DNA from 4 places in the Bradyrhizobium sp. USDA 4474 genome. Region 3 is predicted to be linked to each of the others. Evidence: predicted binding sites of a transcription regulator. Region 3 holds the regulator's gene; each other region holds the start of a gene.
What was found. Region 3 encodes PhoB, which activates phosphate uptake and scavenging genes when phosphate is short. Its sites were predicted from a motif close to TGTCATNNANCTGTCAT; they were not measured.

Region 1 (3,823 bases), 1.1 Mb from region 3:
GACGCTGGCGCCGTCTTCGGCCTGCGGCGAAGTCTCGATCAGCCCGTCACGACCGAGAATGTCGGTCACGCGCGGCGTCGGCGCCGTCGAGGCCTCGGCCAGGGCCGGCGCTTCCGGCACGAAGCCGCCGGCGAGCGAGGGATCGAGCAGGCGATGCGTATAGTCGAAGGTGGGGCCGAGGATCTGACCGCCGGGAATGTCCTTGAAGGTCGACGACACCCGCCGCTGCACCCTCATCGCGCCGGTGTCGACCGGTTCGCTGGCGCCCAAGCGCGGCAAGGTGGCGCGGAAGGCGCGAACCAGGAAGATCGCCTCGATCAGGTCGCCACGGGCCTGCTTGATCGCGAGCGCTGCGAGCTCGCGGTCATAGAGCGAACCTTCGCTCATGACGCGATCGACGGCGAGCCCAAGCTGCTCAGAGATCTGGTCGAGCGTGACTTCCGCAACGCTTTGGTCGCCGCGCCTGGCATTGGCGAGCAGGCGATGAGCGTTCTCGATGGCGCGTTCGCCACCCTTGACTGCGACATACATGCCTCTAGCCTCCCTTGCCCAGGACTCGCGTGGTGCGCGGGATCGCAGCCACGGCATCATCGGCGACCAGAAGCACGTCGATGCCACGCGGAAACAGGGTTTCGTTGCAACGAAGACGTTCGAACAGGTCGGGGGGCTTGATCGTGGCCTGAAGCGTCGCGGCACCGTCAATGCCGGGGCCACGCAGCTCGAAGCCCGGTCCTCGGTCCAGGCTTTCGACCTGGATGATCACCGTGGTCGAACGGTCAGGATATTCGTTGGTGCCGAGCGCGAAGCGCTCGAACGGGGGCAACGCACCGCCGTCACTGATCAGAGCGAACGCCGCGATCGAGGCATCCTGCACCACCGGCGCACCGCTGTGGAACTTGAGCCATTTCAGGACGTCGGGGCTTTCCGCCATCCGAGCATCGAGCCAGAGCGGCGTGTCATGATCGAACAGCGTCAGCGCGATCGCGGCGGTGCCACGCATCATCGTCTCAGGTGTTCCGGCCATCGGCAGGATGCGCTGGACCGAGCCCGGCCGCGCCATCGCATCCATGACCGAGCGAAAGGTCGATTGCGCCGACAAAACCTTGTCGGCGAACCCCGGCGGCAGTTCCGCAATCGTGGTCATGGCCTCACCCTTCACCGCGCACCATGGTGTAGAAATCAACCTTCGTCGCAGCGGTCTCTTCCGCCGCGCGCCTGCGTCTCGTCATAAGCTGCTCGCGCAGCGGCGCGATAACGTCGCGCTCGACGGCCGCGCCAAAATCGCGCGACTGCACCAGCGCGTCGCACAGCGCGATCAGCCGCGCCTTCTCGCCATCGCGCCCGAGCGTGTAGCCGAAGCCGACCTCGCCGCTCGCAAGCCGCACGGCGGCGCGCGACACCGTCGCCTCGCCGAGATTGAACGGCGCGCCATCCCCACCGATCCGGCCGCGCAACATCACCAGGCCGTTCTCCGGCGCGCGTAACTCCTGATGGCCGGGCAAGGAGATCATGCGCAGGCGGGCGGCGATCTCGCCCGCCTCCGCATGCGCCAGCACAGCCATGGCGGCCTGGCGCTGGGCTTGCTGGGTGTTGTGCTGGGTCACCGAATCCACCGACTCTTGTCGAACTCAAGTTGTCTATGATACTAGACAACTTGATACGGAAACGCCATGACCGTTTCGTGACAAACGTGTGATTTTCGGGCTAGGCTGATCGCCGACATGAGCATGCAGGACACCGCCTCTTCAGGCGTCGCGCTGTGGCGCCTCGTTGCCGACGGCATCGAGCGCGGCATCGCCGACGGCCGTCTTGCCATAGGCGACAAGCTGCCGGGCGAGATGGAGATCGCCGAAACCTATCGCGTCAACCGCCACACCGTGCGGCGCGCGCTGGCGGCGCTCGCCGAACGCGGCATCGTGCGTGCCGAGCGCGGCAGCGGAACCTATGTCGAGGCGCAGAAGCTCGCTTATCCCCTGCGCTCGCGCACGCGCTTCTCGGAGATCGTCGGCGCCGACGGCCGCGAGCCGCATGGAAGGATGATCGAGGCGTCGGAGGATGTCGCAACGCGGGAGCTCGCGCGGGAACTCGGATTGAAGACAGGCGCGCCGCTGGTCAGGATCGAAGCCATCCGCCTCGCCGATCGCAGGCCGATCTGCGTCTCCACCACCTGGCTGTCGGCAGAGTGGTTTCCCGACGCCGGCACGGTGTTTGCCGCCACGCGCTCGATGACGAAGATGCTCGAGCATTACGGTATCAGCGACTACCGCCGCGGCGCCACGAGGATCACGGCCGGCATCGTGGACGCGACCGACGCCGCGCGGCTCGATCTGCCGTTGGGGCGGCCGATCCTGGTGGTCGATGCGACGGATCTCGATCTCGGCGGCAAGCCGCTGCTGACCAAGCACTCGCGGTTTGCAGCCGAGCGGGTGGAGTTTCTGGTGGAGCCGTAGGGAAGGCTCAGGCTACGGCCCGCCCAATGATCGCAAAGCGCAGCTTGCCCGAGATGAAATCGATCGCGGCGACTGCGACCAGGATCATCAGGATCAGGAAGGATACCTTCTGCCATTCCAGCACGCGGATCTGCTCGGCGAGCTGGAGGCCGATGCCGCCGGCGCCGACGATGCCGATGATGGTTGCCGAGCGCGTGTTGGACTCGATGAAGTAGAGCACCTGGCCGGCGATGACAGGCAGCACCTGCGGCATCAAACCGAAGCGGATCTCGTGCAGCACGCCGCCGCCGGAGGCACGGATGCCCTCGACCTGCTTCTGGTCGGCGCCTTCGATCGCCTCCGAGAACAGCTTGCCGAAGGCGCCGAAATCCGACACCGCGATCGCGAGCACGCCGGCGAACGGGCCGAGCCCGACGACGTTGATCCAGACCAGCGCCCAGATCAGGGTGTCGACGCCGCGGATCGAATCGAGGAACCGCCGCACCGGGAAGCGGACCATTTCAGGCACGATATTACGCGCCGCAATCAGGCTGACCGGCAGCGCCATCAGTGCGGCCAGCGTGGTGCCGAGCAGCGCGATCGACAGCGTCTCGCCCAGCGCTTTCAGATAAAGCGGCAGCGACGAGCCGGGATCGGGCGGCATCATCATCATGCCGATCCAGCCGAGCTGGCTCAGCCCCGAGATGAAACGCGAGGGCGAGAAATCGAGATCGACCAGGCCGAACACGAAGATCGCTAGCGCAGCGAGCAGCATCATCGGCGTCGCCAGGCGCGACGACGCCGGGCGGTCGAAGACGTCGGGATAGCGCGCGCGGAACTCCGCAGTGTTCACTTCAGGCGGCTTGCTCAATTTCGCGCCTCCCTGCCAAACAGGCGGCCGCGCACCCAGCCGGTGGTGATGTCGATCAGGAAGACCGTGACGATGATGGTGACGAGGATGGCGCTGACATCGGAGTAGTAGAACTTACGGATCGCGACGATCAGCTCCTGCCCGATGCCGCCGGCGCCAACAAAGCCCATGACGGAAGCTTCGCGGACGTTGATCTCGAAGCGCAGCAGCGCGTAGCTGGCATAGCCCGCCGAGACCTGCGGCAGGATCGCAAATCGCATGCAGGAGATCCAGCTCGCGCCGGTGGAGCGGATACCTTCGGCAGGCTTCATGTCCGCATTCTCGACGATCTCCGAGAACAGTTTTCCGAGCGCGCCGGTCGAGTGGATCGCGATCGCCAGCACACCCGCGACCGGACCGAGGCCGAAGGCCATGACGAAGATCAACGCAAACACGATGCCGGGCACCGTGCGCGCGAATTCAAGCAAGCGCCGCACCGTGAAGCGCAGCCAGGCCGCGGGCGAGGTGTTCTCAGCGGACAAGA
Region 2 (3,823 bases), 550 kb from region 3:
CTCGCGGGTCGAGCCGCTCGTGCCGACGAAGATGGTTTGGTAGTACACCTCGAAGAAATGGCCGCCGGGCAGCAGCGACATCTGCCCGTTGGCGATCAGCGCGTTGTCCTGGGTCGAGGCGACGATCGCGATGTACACGGGGAATGCGACGATCGCGATCCCGATCCAGAGGATGACGTGAGCGACGTAGCGTCGAAAGCCCTCCTGCTCGACCATCAGTAGGTCACCTTGCGTTCGACGAAGCGGAACTGGATTCCCGTGAGCACGATGACCAGGATCATCAGGATCACCGATTGGGCCGCCGAGCTGCCGAGATTTCCGCCGAGCAGGCCGTCGGAGTAGACCTTGTAGACCAGCGTCACCGTCGACGTGCCGGGGCCGCCGCGGGTCATGGTGTCGATGATGCCGAAGGTGTCGAAGAAGGCGTAGACGATGTTGACGACGAGCAGGAAGAAGATGGTTGGCGACAGCAGCGGAAATGTCACGGTCCAGAACCGCCGCATCGGGCGCGCACCGTCGATTGCGGCGGCCTCGAACACGCTCTTCGGGATGGCCTGCAGCCCGGCGAGGAAGAACAGGAAATTATAGGAGATCTGCTTCCAGGCCGCGGCGACGATGATTAGCGCCGCAGCCTGATTGCCGTCGAGGAGCGGATTCCAGTCAATCCCGGCGGCGCGCAGATAACGCGAGATCACGCCGAGCGAGGGATGCAGCATGAAGATCCAGAGCACGCCGACGACCGGCGGCGCCACCGCGTAGGGCCAGATGAGCAGCGTGCGGTAGAGCATCACACCGCGCAGCGGCTTGTCCGCCATGACGGCGAGCAGCAGCGCAAACGACAGCGACGACACCGCGATCGCGAACGAGAAGAAGAAGGTCCGGACGATGGACTCGAAATAGGCGGGGTCCTTGAACAGCTCGATGTAATTATCGAACCAGACGAAGCTCGTTGATAGACCGAAGGCATCCTGCAGCAGGAAGGACTGCATTACCGCTTGCAGCGCCGGCCAATAGAAGAAAATCAGGACGACGGCGAGTTGCGGGGCAACCAGCACGTAGGGCAATAGCTTTGATTTGAAAATGGCTTGCTTTTGCATGATCTGAGCCGAGTGGCAGGCCGGCGTCCCGGCCCGCCACTCATCGCCTCACTTGACGGCGGTCTTTTCGAACTGGCGCAGCATCGTGTTGCCGCGCTCGACGGCGGCGTCCAGCGCCTGCTTGGCGGTCTTCTTGCCGGCGAGCGCCTGCTCGATCTCTTCCGCCCAGACATCGCGAAGCTGCACCATGTTGCCGAGCCGCAGGCCGCGGGAGTTCTCGGTCGGCTCCTTGTTGGTCAGCTCGAGCAGCGGCGTCTCGAGATAGGGCTGGTCCTTGTAGAAACCTTCGGCCTTGGCCTTCTCATAGGCCGCCTTGGTGATCGGGAGATAGCCCGAGGCCTTGTGTATCCAGACCTGGCGATCGGTGTCCGACAGGAAGGTCAGGAATTTCGCCACGCCCTTGTATTCGTCGGCCGATTTGCCGCCCATGATCCAGAGCGAAGCGCCGCCGATGATGGAGTTCTGCGGTGCGTCCTTGACGTCGAGATAATAGGGCATCGGCGCGGCCGTGAAGTTGAACTTGGCCTGCGCCTTGATGTTGGCGAACAAGGACGAGGAGCTCAGGAAGATCGGGCACTCGCCGGAGGTGAAGCGGCCTTCGCCGGTGTTGGTGCGCCCGGCATAGTCATAGGTCTTGTCCTTCTGCAGCTCGATCAGTTTCTCCAGATGCCTGATCTGGACCGGCCCGTTGAACTTCAGCACGGTGTCGAAGCCGTCAAGGCCATTGGCCTTGCTGGCGAGCGGCACGTTGTGCCAGGCCGACAGCTGCTCGAGATTGACCCAGGTGACCCACGCGTTCGAGAACCCGCAGGTCGGATGGCCGTTGTCGTGCAGCTTCTTGGCCGCCTCGAAGGTCTCAGGCCAGGTCTTCGGGATCTCGACATTGGCCTTCTTGAGTTCGTCCAGGTTGACCCACATGACTGTCGACGACGAGTTGAAGGGGAATGACAGCATCTCGCCCTTCGAGGTCGAGTAGTAGCCGGTGATCGCCGGCAGGTAGATCTTGGGATCGAATTTCTCGCCGGCGTCGGCCATCAGCTTGTAGACCGGCTTCACTGCACCGGTCGCAGCCATCATGGTCGCGGTGCCGACTTCGAACACCTGCATGATGTGCGGGGCGTTGCCCGCGCGGAATGCCGCGATGCCGGCGTTCATCGTATCAGGGTAGCTGCCCTTGTACGTCGGGATGACCTTGTAGTCGCTCTGCGATGCATTGAAGTCATTGGCGAGCTTGACGATGACGTCGTTGTTCGCGCCGGTCATGGCGTGCCACCACTGGATTTCAGTGACGGCAAGCGCCGGCGAGACGCCCATGCCAACCGTGACTGCAAATGCGGCAGCCGCTCCAAAATGTCGAAGAGCCATCTAGAAAACCTCCCTCAGGCGTCAAAAACAAGCGCTTGCGCTAGCAGCGCCACATGACGTTCACATGACTGTGTAAGCGGCCGAAACGAAAGCGGCAAGCGCTGCAGAAGGGAAGCCATCAAATAGGCGAAGAGGCGGATGGGCAGCCTCCTCCGTTCGCAGTGCACATGCGTGCATGCGCCGCACTGCGGCATTGGATGACGTGAGTCGAAATCGAGCAGCTCGAAAACCTCTCCCGCTTGCGGGAGAGGTCGGTGCGAAGCGCTGGGTGAGGGCTTTCTCCTCAAGGGAATGTCCCGCTGCGGCGAGACCCTCTCCCGCGCGCGGGAGAGGGAGCGCACCACTCAGCGCTTGCGCTCGGACCCGCAGACCGTGCCCTTCTCGACCATCGCGCCGATCTCTGCCTTTGAGTAGCCGAACTCGGCCAGCACCTCCCGGGCGTGCTCGCTGAATTTCGGCGGCAGGCGGCGCAGGCTCGGCTTGCTGCGATCGAGCCGGATCGGCGAAGCCACGCCCTTGTACCAGTCCTTCTCGATGACATCGCCGCGCGCGATCGTGTGCGGGTTGGTCAACGCCTGGTCGATCCTCTGCACGGGACCCGCGGGCAGGCCGGCCGCGAGCAGGCGATTGCACAGCGGCTCGGCCTCGTGCTGGCTGAACACGGCGGCAAGCTCGGCGCGCAGCGCCTCGCGATTGGCGATGCGGTCCTTGTTGCGGGCGAAGCGCGGATCGGTGCCGAGCTCCACCTTGCCGATCTCCTTACAGAGCTTGCGGAACGTGCCGTCATTGCCGACGCCGATGAAGATGTCGTCGGTCTTGGTCGGGAAGATCGCGTAAGGCACGAGGTTGGGATGCTCGTTGCCCGTGAGCGAGGGCGGCTTGCCATGCATGAAATAATTCGCGGTGTGCGGATGCATGATGGCAAGGCCCGTTTCGTACAGCGTCGTCTCCAGGAACTGGCCTTTGCCCGAGCGCTGCCGCTCCGACAGCGCCATCAGGATGCCGATTGCGGCATAGAGCCCGGTGGTGATGTCGACCAAGGGCACGCCGATCCGCATCGGGCCGCTCTCTTGCGAGCCGGTGGCGGCGATCATGCCGGTCATGGCCTGGATGATGGCATCATAGCCGGGATTGCCGCCGCGCGGGCCGTCGGCGCCGAAGCCGCAGATCCGGCAATGCACGAGGCGCGGGAATTTCTGGCTGAGCACATCGTTGCCGATGCCCCATTTCTCCAGCGTGCCCGGCTTGAAATTCTCGATCAGGACGTCGGCCGTCTCCAGCATCCTGAGCAGCACGACGCGGCCACCTTCGGAGGCGAGGTCGAGGCCGATCGAGCGCTTGTTTCTGTTAATGCCGACGAA
Region 3 (3,823 bases):
AGCAGCCGCTGCCCGAAGCTCCGGCGAAGGTGACGGTGCGCAATCTCAACTTCTATTACGGCGAGCACCACGCGCTGAAGAACATCAATCTGGCGCTCGGCACCAACCGCGTCACGGCCTTCATCGGCCCGTCGGGCTGCGGCAAGTCGACCCTGCTGCGCATCTTCAACCGGATGTACGACCTCTATCCCGGCCAGCGCGTCACCGGCCAGCTGATGCTCGACCAGACCAACATCCTCGATCCCGGGCTGGACCTCAATCTGTTGCGCGCGCGCGTCGGCATGGTGTTCCAGAAGCCGACGCCGTTTCCGATGACGATCTACGAGAACATCGCCTTCGGCATCCGTCTCTACGAGAAGATCCCGAAGTCCGAGATGGACGACCGCGTCGAGAAGGCGCTGCGCGGCGGCGCGCTGTGGAACGAGGTCAAGGACAAGCTCAATGCATCCGGCCTCTCGCTCTCCGGCGGCCAGCAGCAGCGTCTCTGCATCGCGCGCACCGTCGCCGTGCGGCCCGAGGTGATCCTGTTCGACGAGCCCTGCTCGGCGCTCGACCCGATCTCGACCGCCAAGGTCGAGGAGCTGATCCAGGAACTGTCCGAGAATTACACGATCGCGATCGTCACCCACAACATGCAGCAGGCGGCGCGCGTCTCCGACAAGACCGCCTTCATGTATCTCGGCGAGTTGATCGAGTTCGACGACACCAGCAAGATCTTCACGTCGCCGACCGACCGGCGCACGCAGGATTACATTACCGGCCGGTTCGGCTGAGGAGACAGGACATGGGTTCTGAACATACCGCAAAGGCTTTCGATACCGACCTCCAGGAGCTCACCCGGTCGGTCGCGGAAATGGGCGGCCTCGCCGAGCGGATGATCGTCGATTCCGTCGACGCGCTGATCCGTCGCGACGTCGCGCTCGGCCAGCGCGTGGTCATCACCGACGCCGAGATCGACGCGCTTCAAAGGCGGATCGAGGAGCACGCCGTGCTCACCATCGCCCGCCGCCAGCCGATGGCGATCGATCTGCGCGAGATCGTCGGCGCCATGCGCGTCGCGACCGATCTCGAGCGGATCGGCGACCTCGCCAAGAACATGGGCAAACGCGTCGCGGCGCTTGAGACGGATTTCCATCCGCTCAAGCTGTTCCGTGGCCTCGAGCACATGACCGACCTCGTGCAGCAACAGGTCAAGTCGGTGCTGGATGCCTATGCCGCGCATGATCTGCCGGCGGCGATGGTGGTGTGGAAGGGCGACGAGGAGGTCGACGCCATCTGCACCTCGCTGTTCCGCGAGCTCCTCACCTACATGATGGAGGATCCGCGCAACATCTCGTTCTGCATCCATCTGATGTTCTGCGCCAAGAACATCGAGCGGATCGGCGACCACGCCACCAACATTGCCGAGACCGTGTTCTACATGATCGAAGGCCAGGCCATCACCGACAAGCGACCGAAGGGCGACATGACGACCTTCGCAACCACCGTCCCCAACACCTGAATCCTCAAGGAGCGACGACCCCATGGGCGCACGCATTATGGTGGTTGAAGACGAAGAAGCTCTCACCGAGCTGCTTCGCTACAATCTCGAAGGCGACGGTTATGACGTCGAGACGGTGATGCGCGGCGACGACGCCGACACCCGTCTCAAGGAGCACATTCCCGATCTGATCGTGCTCGACTGGATGCTGCCGGGCCTGTCCGGTATCGAGCTGTGCCGCCGGTTGCGGACGCGGTCCGACACCAAGCAGCTGCCGATCATCATGCTCACCGCGCGCGGCGAGGAGAGCGAGCGGGTGCGCGGCCTCGCCACCGGCGCCGACGATTACATCGTCAAGCCGTTCTCCGTGCCTGAGCTGTTGGCGCGGGTGAAAGGACTGCTGCGGCGTGCAAGCCCCGAGCGGCTCGCAACCGTGCTGGCTTTCGGCGACATCGAGCTCGACCGCGAAAAGCGTCGCGTGGCGCGCTCGGGCCGGCCGATCGACCTCGGCCCGACCGAATATCGCCTGCTGGAGTTCTTCCTGGAGCATCCCGGCCGCGTGTTCTCGCGCGAGCAGTTGCTCGACAGCGTCTGGGGCCGCGACATCTACATCGACGAGCGGACCGTCGACGTGCATATCGGCCGCCTGCGCAAGCTCCTCAATCTCGGCCGCGAGCAGGACCCGATCCGCACCGTCCGTGGCGCCGGCTACGCGCTCGACGACCGCTTCGCGAAGGCCGAGCAGGCCTGAGCACGGTGACATGCAAGCAAAATAAAAAGCGCGCCCTGGGGCGCGCTTTTTTATGTCTCGATCGTCGCAGGTACCGGGACGCTGTCGTCTGGAGCCATGCTCAGCGCGGACCCGGCTTCGCCGGCGCGCGGCGACGATCGGCCGCCGGCTGATACGCGACCCGCGAGTGCTGGGCGCAATAGGGCAGGCCGGAGAGCGCCTTGCCGCCGCAGAAGAAGAAGTCCGCGCTCGAGGGATCGCCGACCGGCCAGTGGCAGGTGGCCTCGTTCAATTCGAGCAGCGACAGCCGCTGGCTCATCGGCACCACGTTGTCGAAGGTCACAGGTTCAGCCTCGACCTCGACCTCGAAGGCCTGGGCGAGTGCGGTGTTGCCCCGCGAGATCGGGCGGCTCACGCGCATCATGTGCTGCGCGGGACGCGCCTTGCGCGGCCGGGGAGCTGCCGAAGACGGGCTCTTGGCGCGGCCGGACAGGCCGAGCCTGTGTACCTTGCCGATCACGGCGTTGCGGGTGACATTCCCAAGCTCAGCGGCAATCTGGCTGGCCGAAAGTCCGGCCTCCCAGAGCTTTTTCAGCTGTTCGACGCGATCGTCGGACCAAGTCAAAACGGTCATGGCACCCTTTCCTTCACCGCGCGCCGCCATCTGCGGGGCCGCACGACGAATGCGTAAGCTTCGAAAAACCCGTGCCGCCAGAATCCCTTAAGGCTCGCCGGGCGCAATCAGACGCCCGAACGTTTACGCCGGTACAAGAGGACTTTTGGGATCAGAACCGCTGCACGAGATGTCGTATCTGACAAGCCGAACGCTACAATATGGCGTGACTCACGCGCAAGAGTCCGGCGACTCGCTTCCACATGTTCCGTGGCGAATATCCCGCAAAATCGCCACCGCAAGACTACGGATTCAGCATGTCGCGAGGCGTTCGGGCGGCATTGACACCCGTTTCACCAGGCCTAAAATGGTGACGCGTGCCGCCCTTAAAAGGCGGCACGTTTCGTTTTCAGGCTGGTCAATGGTGCGTTGCGCAATGCACGCCCACACCGTCCGCAACATTCAAGTGGCCGTCATGACTAACAGCGCAGCGCCGCATTTGCTCCCCGTTTTCGCCAGGGCCGATCTCGGTTTTGAGCGCGGTGAAGGCGTTTGGTTGATCGCAACCAATGGCGATCGGTATCTCGATTTCACCTCGGGCGTCGCCGTGAATGCGCTCGGACATGCCCATCCCGCGCTGGTCAAGGCGCTGCAGGAGCAGGCCACCAAGCTCTGGCACATGTCGAACCTGTTCCAGAGCCCGGATGGCGAGAAGCTCGCCGCGCGTCTGTGCAACGAGAGTTTTGCCGACTTCGTGTTCTTCTGTAATTCCGGCGCCGAGGCGCTGGAGGGCGTGATCAAGCTGGTCCGCCATCATCACTTCTCCAAGGGCCATCCCGAGCGCTATCGCATCGTCACCTTCGAAGGCGCTTTCCATGGCCGCACGCTGGCGACGCTGGCCGCGACCGGATCGGCAAAATATCTCGAAGGCTTCGGGCCGCCGATGGACGGTTTCGACCAGGTGCCGCATGGCGACATCGAGGCCGTGAAGAAGGCGATC
Region 4 (3,823 bases), 2.9 Mb from region 3:
GAGGGCGCGTCCTGGTTCGTCAACCCGCTCACCGCGCTCGGCATGACCGAGACGATGCGGCGCGAAGGCCACAAGGCGCTCGTGCACACCGCGGCCGCGTCCAATCTCGGCCAGATGCTGAACAAGATCTGCATCAAGGACGGCATCGGGCTCGTGAACATCGTGCGCAGCCAGGAGCAGGCGGAGATCCTGAAGAGGATCGGCGCGAAGCATGTCGTCGATTCCAGCAAGCCTGATTTCCTCGACGATCTCACCAATGCCTTGGTCGAGACCGGCGCCACCATCGCCTTCGATGCCATCGGCGGCGGCAAGCTCGCCGGCGACATCCTCAACTGCATGGAAGTCGCGATCAACAAGACCGCGAAGGAATACAGCCGTTACGGCTCCAGCGTGCACAAGCAGGTCTATGTCTATGGCGCGCTCGATACGCACCCCATCGAACTGCCGCGCGGCTTCGGCATGGCCTGGGGTGTCGGCGGCTGGCTGCTCACTCCGTTCCTGCAGAAGATCGGACCCGCCGACATCGGGCGGCTGCGCCAGCGCGTCGTGAGCGAACTGAAGACGACATTTGCCAGCCACTACACCAAGGTGGTGTCGCTTCAGGAGGCGCTCGATCCCGCCAACATCGCAGTGTACGCCAAACGTGCCACCGGCGAGAAATTTCTCATCAATCCAAATAAATCGTCGTGATCTGCAGCCGCAGGTGGACGCCCGGCCATACGGCCGGCCACACATCGTTCGCGGTCGCTTCGGGCTGACAAGAAAGCCCTCATCCGTTTGCAGTGAGAGGGCCGCCGCGTGGCGGCCCATTGTGTTGGCCGACGATCTGCTTTCGCGAAACGCAGCGTTTCCAAATCGGAGCGGTTCATGCACTTGCATCCAATGGTGCGGATCGCTTAAGTGCCGCGCGGCACTTCCCCCTCGAGGGTTCAAGGAAAACCAAGGATAATCTGATGGCCTACAACATCGTCGTGATCGCCGGCAGCCTGCGCAAGGACAGCTTCTCGCTGAAGATCGCCAACGCGCTCGCAAAGCTTGCGCCTGATTCACTCAAGCTCGAGGTCGTCACTCCCGCCGGCATCTCGTTCTTCAACCAGGACCTCGAGGGCGCGCCGCCCGCCGACTGGCTGGCCTTCCGCGAAAAGCTCCAGAAGTCCGACGGCGTCATCTTCGTCACGCCGGAATACAACCGCGCCATCCCGGGTGTGCTGAAGAATGCCATCGATGTCGCCTCGCGCCCCTATGGCAAGAGCTCATTCAACGGCAAGCCGGTCGGCATCGTCTCCAACTCGCCGGGCCCGCTCGGTGGCGTCAGCGCCGCCAAGACGCTCCAGAACATCCTGCCTGGGATCGCCGGCCCGATCATGCAGCAGCCCGAGACCTACCTGAACGCGGTCGGCGACGCCTTTGACGCCGAAGGCAACCTGACCAAGGATTCGCTGAAGGGCGTGCTCCAGGCGTACGTCGACGCTTTTGCGGCGCACGTGGCCAAACACCACGGCTGAGGCCGCTCGAGCCTGCGTCATGCCCGACAAGCCCCCGGGCATGACGATTGGCGGCGCGGGCAGGGGCAAATTAGCACTGCCTTAACCAAGCTGGCCCATCTTGCCAAAATGGTCTCCCGCGCGCGCCTCAAATCGATCCTGACCGGTCTCGCCCTCTACGCGATGGCGGCCGCGATCGTCGGCTATTTCGGCGTCAACGCCTATACCGGCAAATACGGCCTCAATGCCCGCCAGGAACTCGACCAGGAGATCATCGCGTTGACCAGCGAGCTTGCCCAGCTCAAGCGCGAGCGCGCCCGCAACGAGCAGCGCGTCTCGCTGTTGCGCACGGAAAAGATCGACCCCGACATGCTGGACGAGCGGGCCCGGTTCCAGCTCGACTACGTCAATCCGCATGATCTCGTTCGGATGATCCCGCAGAACTGAGCGCTGCGACACCAACGTCACGACGGCGCGACGAAGGTCGGCGCATTCGCTTTGTGCATTGCTTGTGTCGAATGGGCCGCCGTCATCCGTCTGTTAGAGAAATGCGACAAGACGACAGCCCCGATCGCGACGACGCGATGCCAGGCACAGACGGAGACGCGGCCATGACGAACAATCCCTTGCAGCGGAAGATCCATGTCGGAGCGCGCCTCGGCGCTGTGGCGCTGGCCTTGCTTTTGCCGTCGATGGCCTTGGCGCAGGCGGCGCCTTCAGGTGCAAAACCCTTCCTGACCGTCGATGGCAAGGCACCGCTGATCCTCGGTCATCGTGGCGTGCCCGGCCTGGTGCCGGAAGAAACCGAGCCGTCGTATGACCTCGCAGCCGCGCTCGGGACCGACGCGCTCGAGGAGGATTTGCACCTCACCAAGGATTGCGTCCTGGTTGCGCGCCACAATCCATGGCTGAGCGATAACACCAACATTGCCGAAGTGGCGAAGACCAATCCGGCGGTCGCGGCGCGCAAGCGCACGGTCCCCGGTGTGCGTGTCAAGGCGCCTGCGGCTACAGGCACACCGGCCGACTACCTCGTCGATCTCACCGATCCCGCTGATCCCAAATCGGTGCTGAAGTCATTGATCGTCGATGGCGAAGATCACACCGACGACTGGTCGATCACCGACTTCACCATGGCCGAGCTGAAGCAATGGATCGGCGGTACCACTTATGATGCCGCCAACGAGCGGCCCAAGGTCTTCAACGGCAAATTCCCCGTGATCAGCTTCCAGGACATTCTGGACATCGCGAAGGCCAGGAGCAAGGAGACCGGGCGCTCCATCCTGGTCTATCCGGAAACCAAGAACCCGACCTGGAATAATGCCCAGGCCATCGCAAACGGCTGCGGCGCACCGGGCAGCCATCCGCTCGAGGATGCGCTGATCAAGATCATTGGGGATAACGGCCTCAACAGCAAGGATGCTCCGATCCTGGTCCAGAGCTTCGAGCCCGGCAGCCTGAAGTATATGCGCAGCCATGGTCTTCAGACCCGGCAGGTCCAGCTCATCGACGGTAACGGCATCGATTTCAAAACCGGCAAGGTGCTGCTCGACAACATCACCAATTCGCGTCCGTTCGACTGGACGGTTTCAGGCGACGCGCGCCTTTACGATGCGATGCTGACGCCCGAGGGGCTTGCCGAGATCAAGACCTATGCCGACGGCATCGGCCCGTGGAAGGCCTATATCGTTCCGCTCAAGGTCGCGCCGTGGAAGGATACCAATGCCGACGGCACGCCCTATAGGGGATCGACGCCGGACGCTTCGACGCAGGAGGCAACCAGCCTGATCGCCGACGCGCACAAGCTCGGCCTGTTCGTGCATGTCTTCACGTTCCGAAACGAGAAGAAATATCTGGCGGCCGATTATCACGCCGATCCGGCCCTGGAATATCTCAGATTCTTCCGTCTCGGTGTCGACGGCGTCTTCACTGATTTCACGCCCACTGGCGTTGCCGCCCGCGCGGCGTATCAGCGCGAGTTGGGCTGGTAAATCCGGCAATACGAATCGGACATCGCGCGGGGCACGGCGCCCCGAGATATGCGTGTCCGATCTCGTTGCCTCATCTGCATGCAGAGCTTCCTTCGGCCCTGAGCAAATGTTGCCTGATCGGCACCAATTGTCTTGCAAAATTTCGGCCACATTGCAGTGCGGCATAATGAAAGTCGCGCCATGCCGCTGCGGTGCTTTCACACGCGATTGAGTTGGGTTAGAGAGGACCTAGATTTCTCTGACCCGGAATTCCCATGGCCGCACCCAAGAAAGCCGCCGCAAGCGCTGAGCACGACAAGACCAACGGCGGTTCGCCTCCGGAATTCACCAGGGAGCAGGAGTTGAAGG

Region 1: phnF (phosphonate metabolism transcriptional regulator PhnF) is a predicted target of PhoB. The motif match lies at 1,671-1,687, and genes of this name have one in related genera.
Region 2: ugpB (sn-glycerol-3-phosphate ABC transporter substrate-binding protein UgpB) is a predicted target of PhoB. The motif match lies at 2,516-2,532, and genes of this name have one in related genera.
Region 4: ACVW16_RS01955 (glycerophosphodiester phosphodiesterase family protein) is a predicted target of PhoB. The motif match lies at 2,012-2,028, and genes of this name have one in related genera.

The regions. Positions count from the first base shown of each region.
Region 1 is NZ_JBSRZJ010000002.1:3,997,012-4,000,834, reverse strand. It holds gene ACVW16_RS20780 (carbon-phosphorus lyase complex subunit PhnI) at 1-531, opposite strand, end outside; gene phnH (phosphonate C-P lyase system protein PhnH) at 536-1,144, opposite strand; gene phnG (phosphonate C-P lyase system protein PhnG) at 1,149-1,613, opposite strand; gene phnF (phosphonate metabolism transcriptional regulator PhnF) at 1,722-2,450, shown strand; gene phnE (phosphonate ABC transporter, permease protein PhnE) at 2,458-3,300, opposite strand; gene phnE (phosphonate ABC transporter, permease protein PhnE) at 3,297-3,823, opposite strand, start outside.
Region 2 is NZ_JBSRZJ010000002.1:3,478,853-3,482,675, forward strand. It holds gene ugpE (sn-glycerol-3-phosphate ABC transporter permease UgpE) at 1-216, opposite strand, end outside; gene ugpA (sn-glycerol-3-phosphate ABC transporter permease UgpA) at 216-1,097, opposite strand; gene ugpB (sn-glycerol-3-phosphate ABC transporter substrate-binding protein UgpB) at 1,146-2,462, opposite strand; gene ACVW16_RS18370 (CaiB/BaiF CoA transferase family protein) at 2,807-3,823, opposite strand, start outside.
Region 3 is NZ_JBSRZJ010000002.1:2,931,438-2,935,260, reverse strand. It holds gene pstB (phosphate ABC transporter ATP-binding protein PstB) at 1-773, shown strand, start outside; gene phoU (phosphate signaling complex protein PhoU) at 785-1,501, shown strand; gene phoB (phosphate regulon transcriptional regulator PhoB) at 1,524-2,231, shown strand; gene ACVW16_RS15715 (GcrA family cell cycle regulator) at 2,332-2,844, opposite strand; gene ACVW16_RS15710 (acetylornithine transaminase) at 3,299-3,823, shown strand, end outside.
Region 4 is NZ_JBSRZJ010000002.1:58,734-62,556, reverse strand. It holds gene ACVW16_RS01970 (zinc-binding dehydrogenase) at 1-690, shown strand, start outside; gene ACVW16_RS01965 (NADPH-dependent FMN reductase) at 954-1,505, shown strand; gene ACVW16_RS01960 (FtsB family cell division protein) at 1,614-1,931, shown strand; gene ACVW16_RS01955 (glycerophosphodiester phosphodiesterase family protein) at 2,096-3,475, shown strand; gene pdhA (pyruvate dehydrogenase (acetyl-transferring) E1 component subunit alpha) at 3,730-3,823, shown strand, end outside.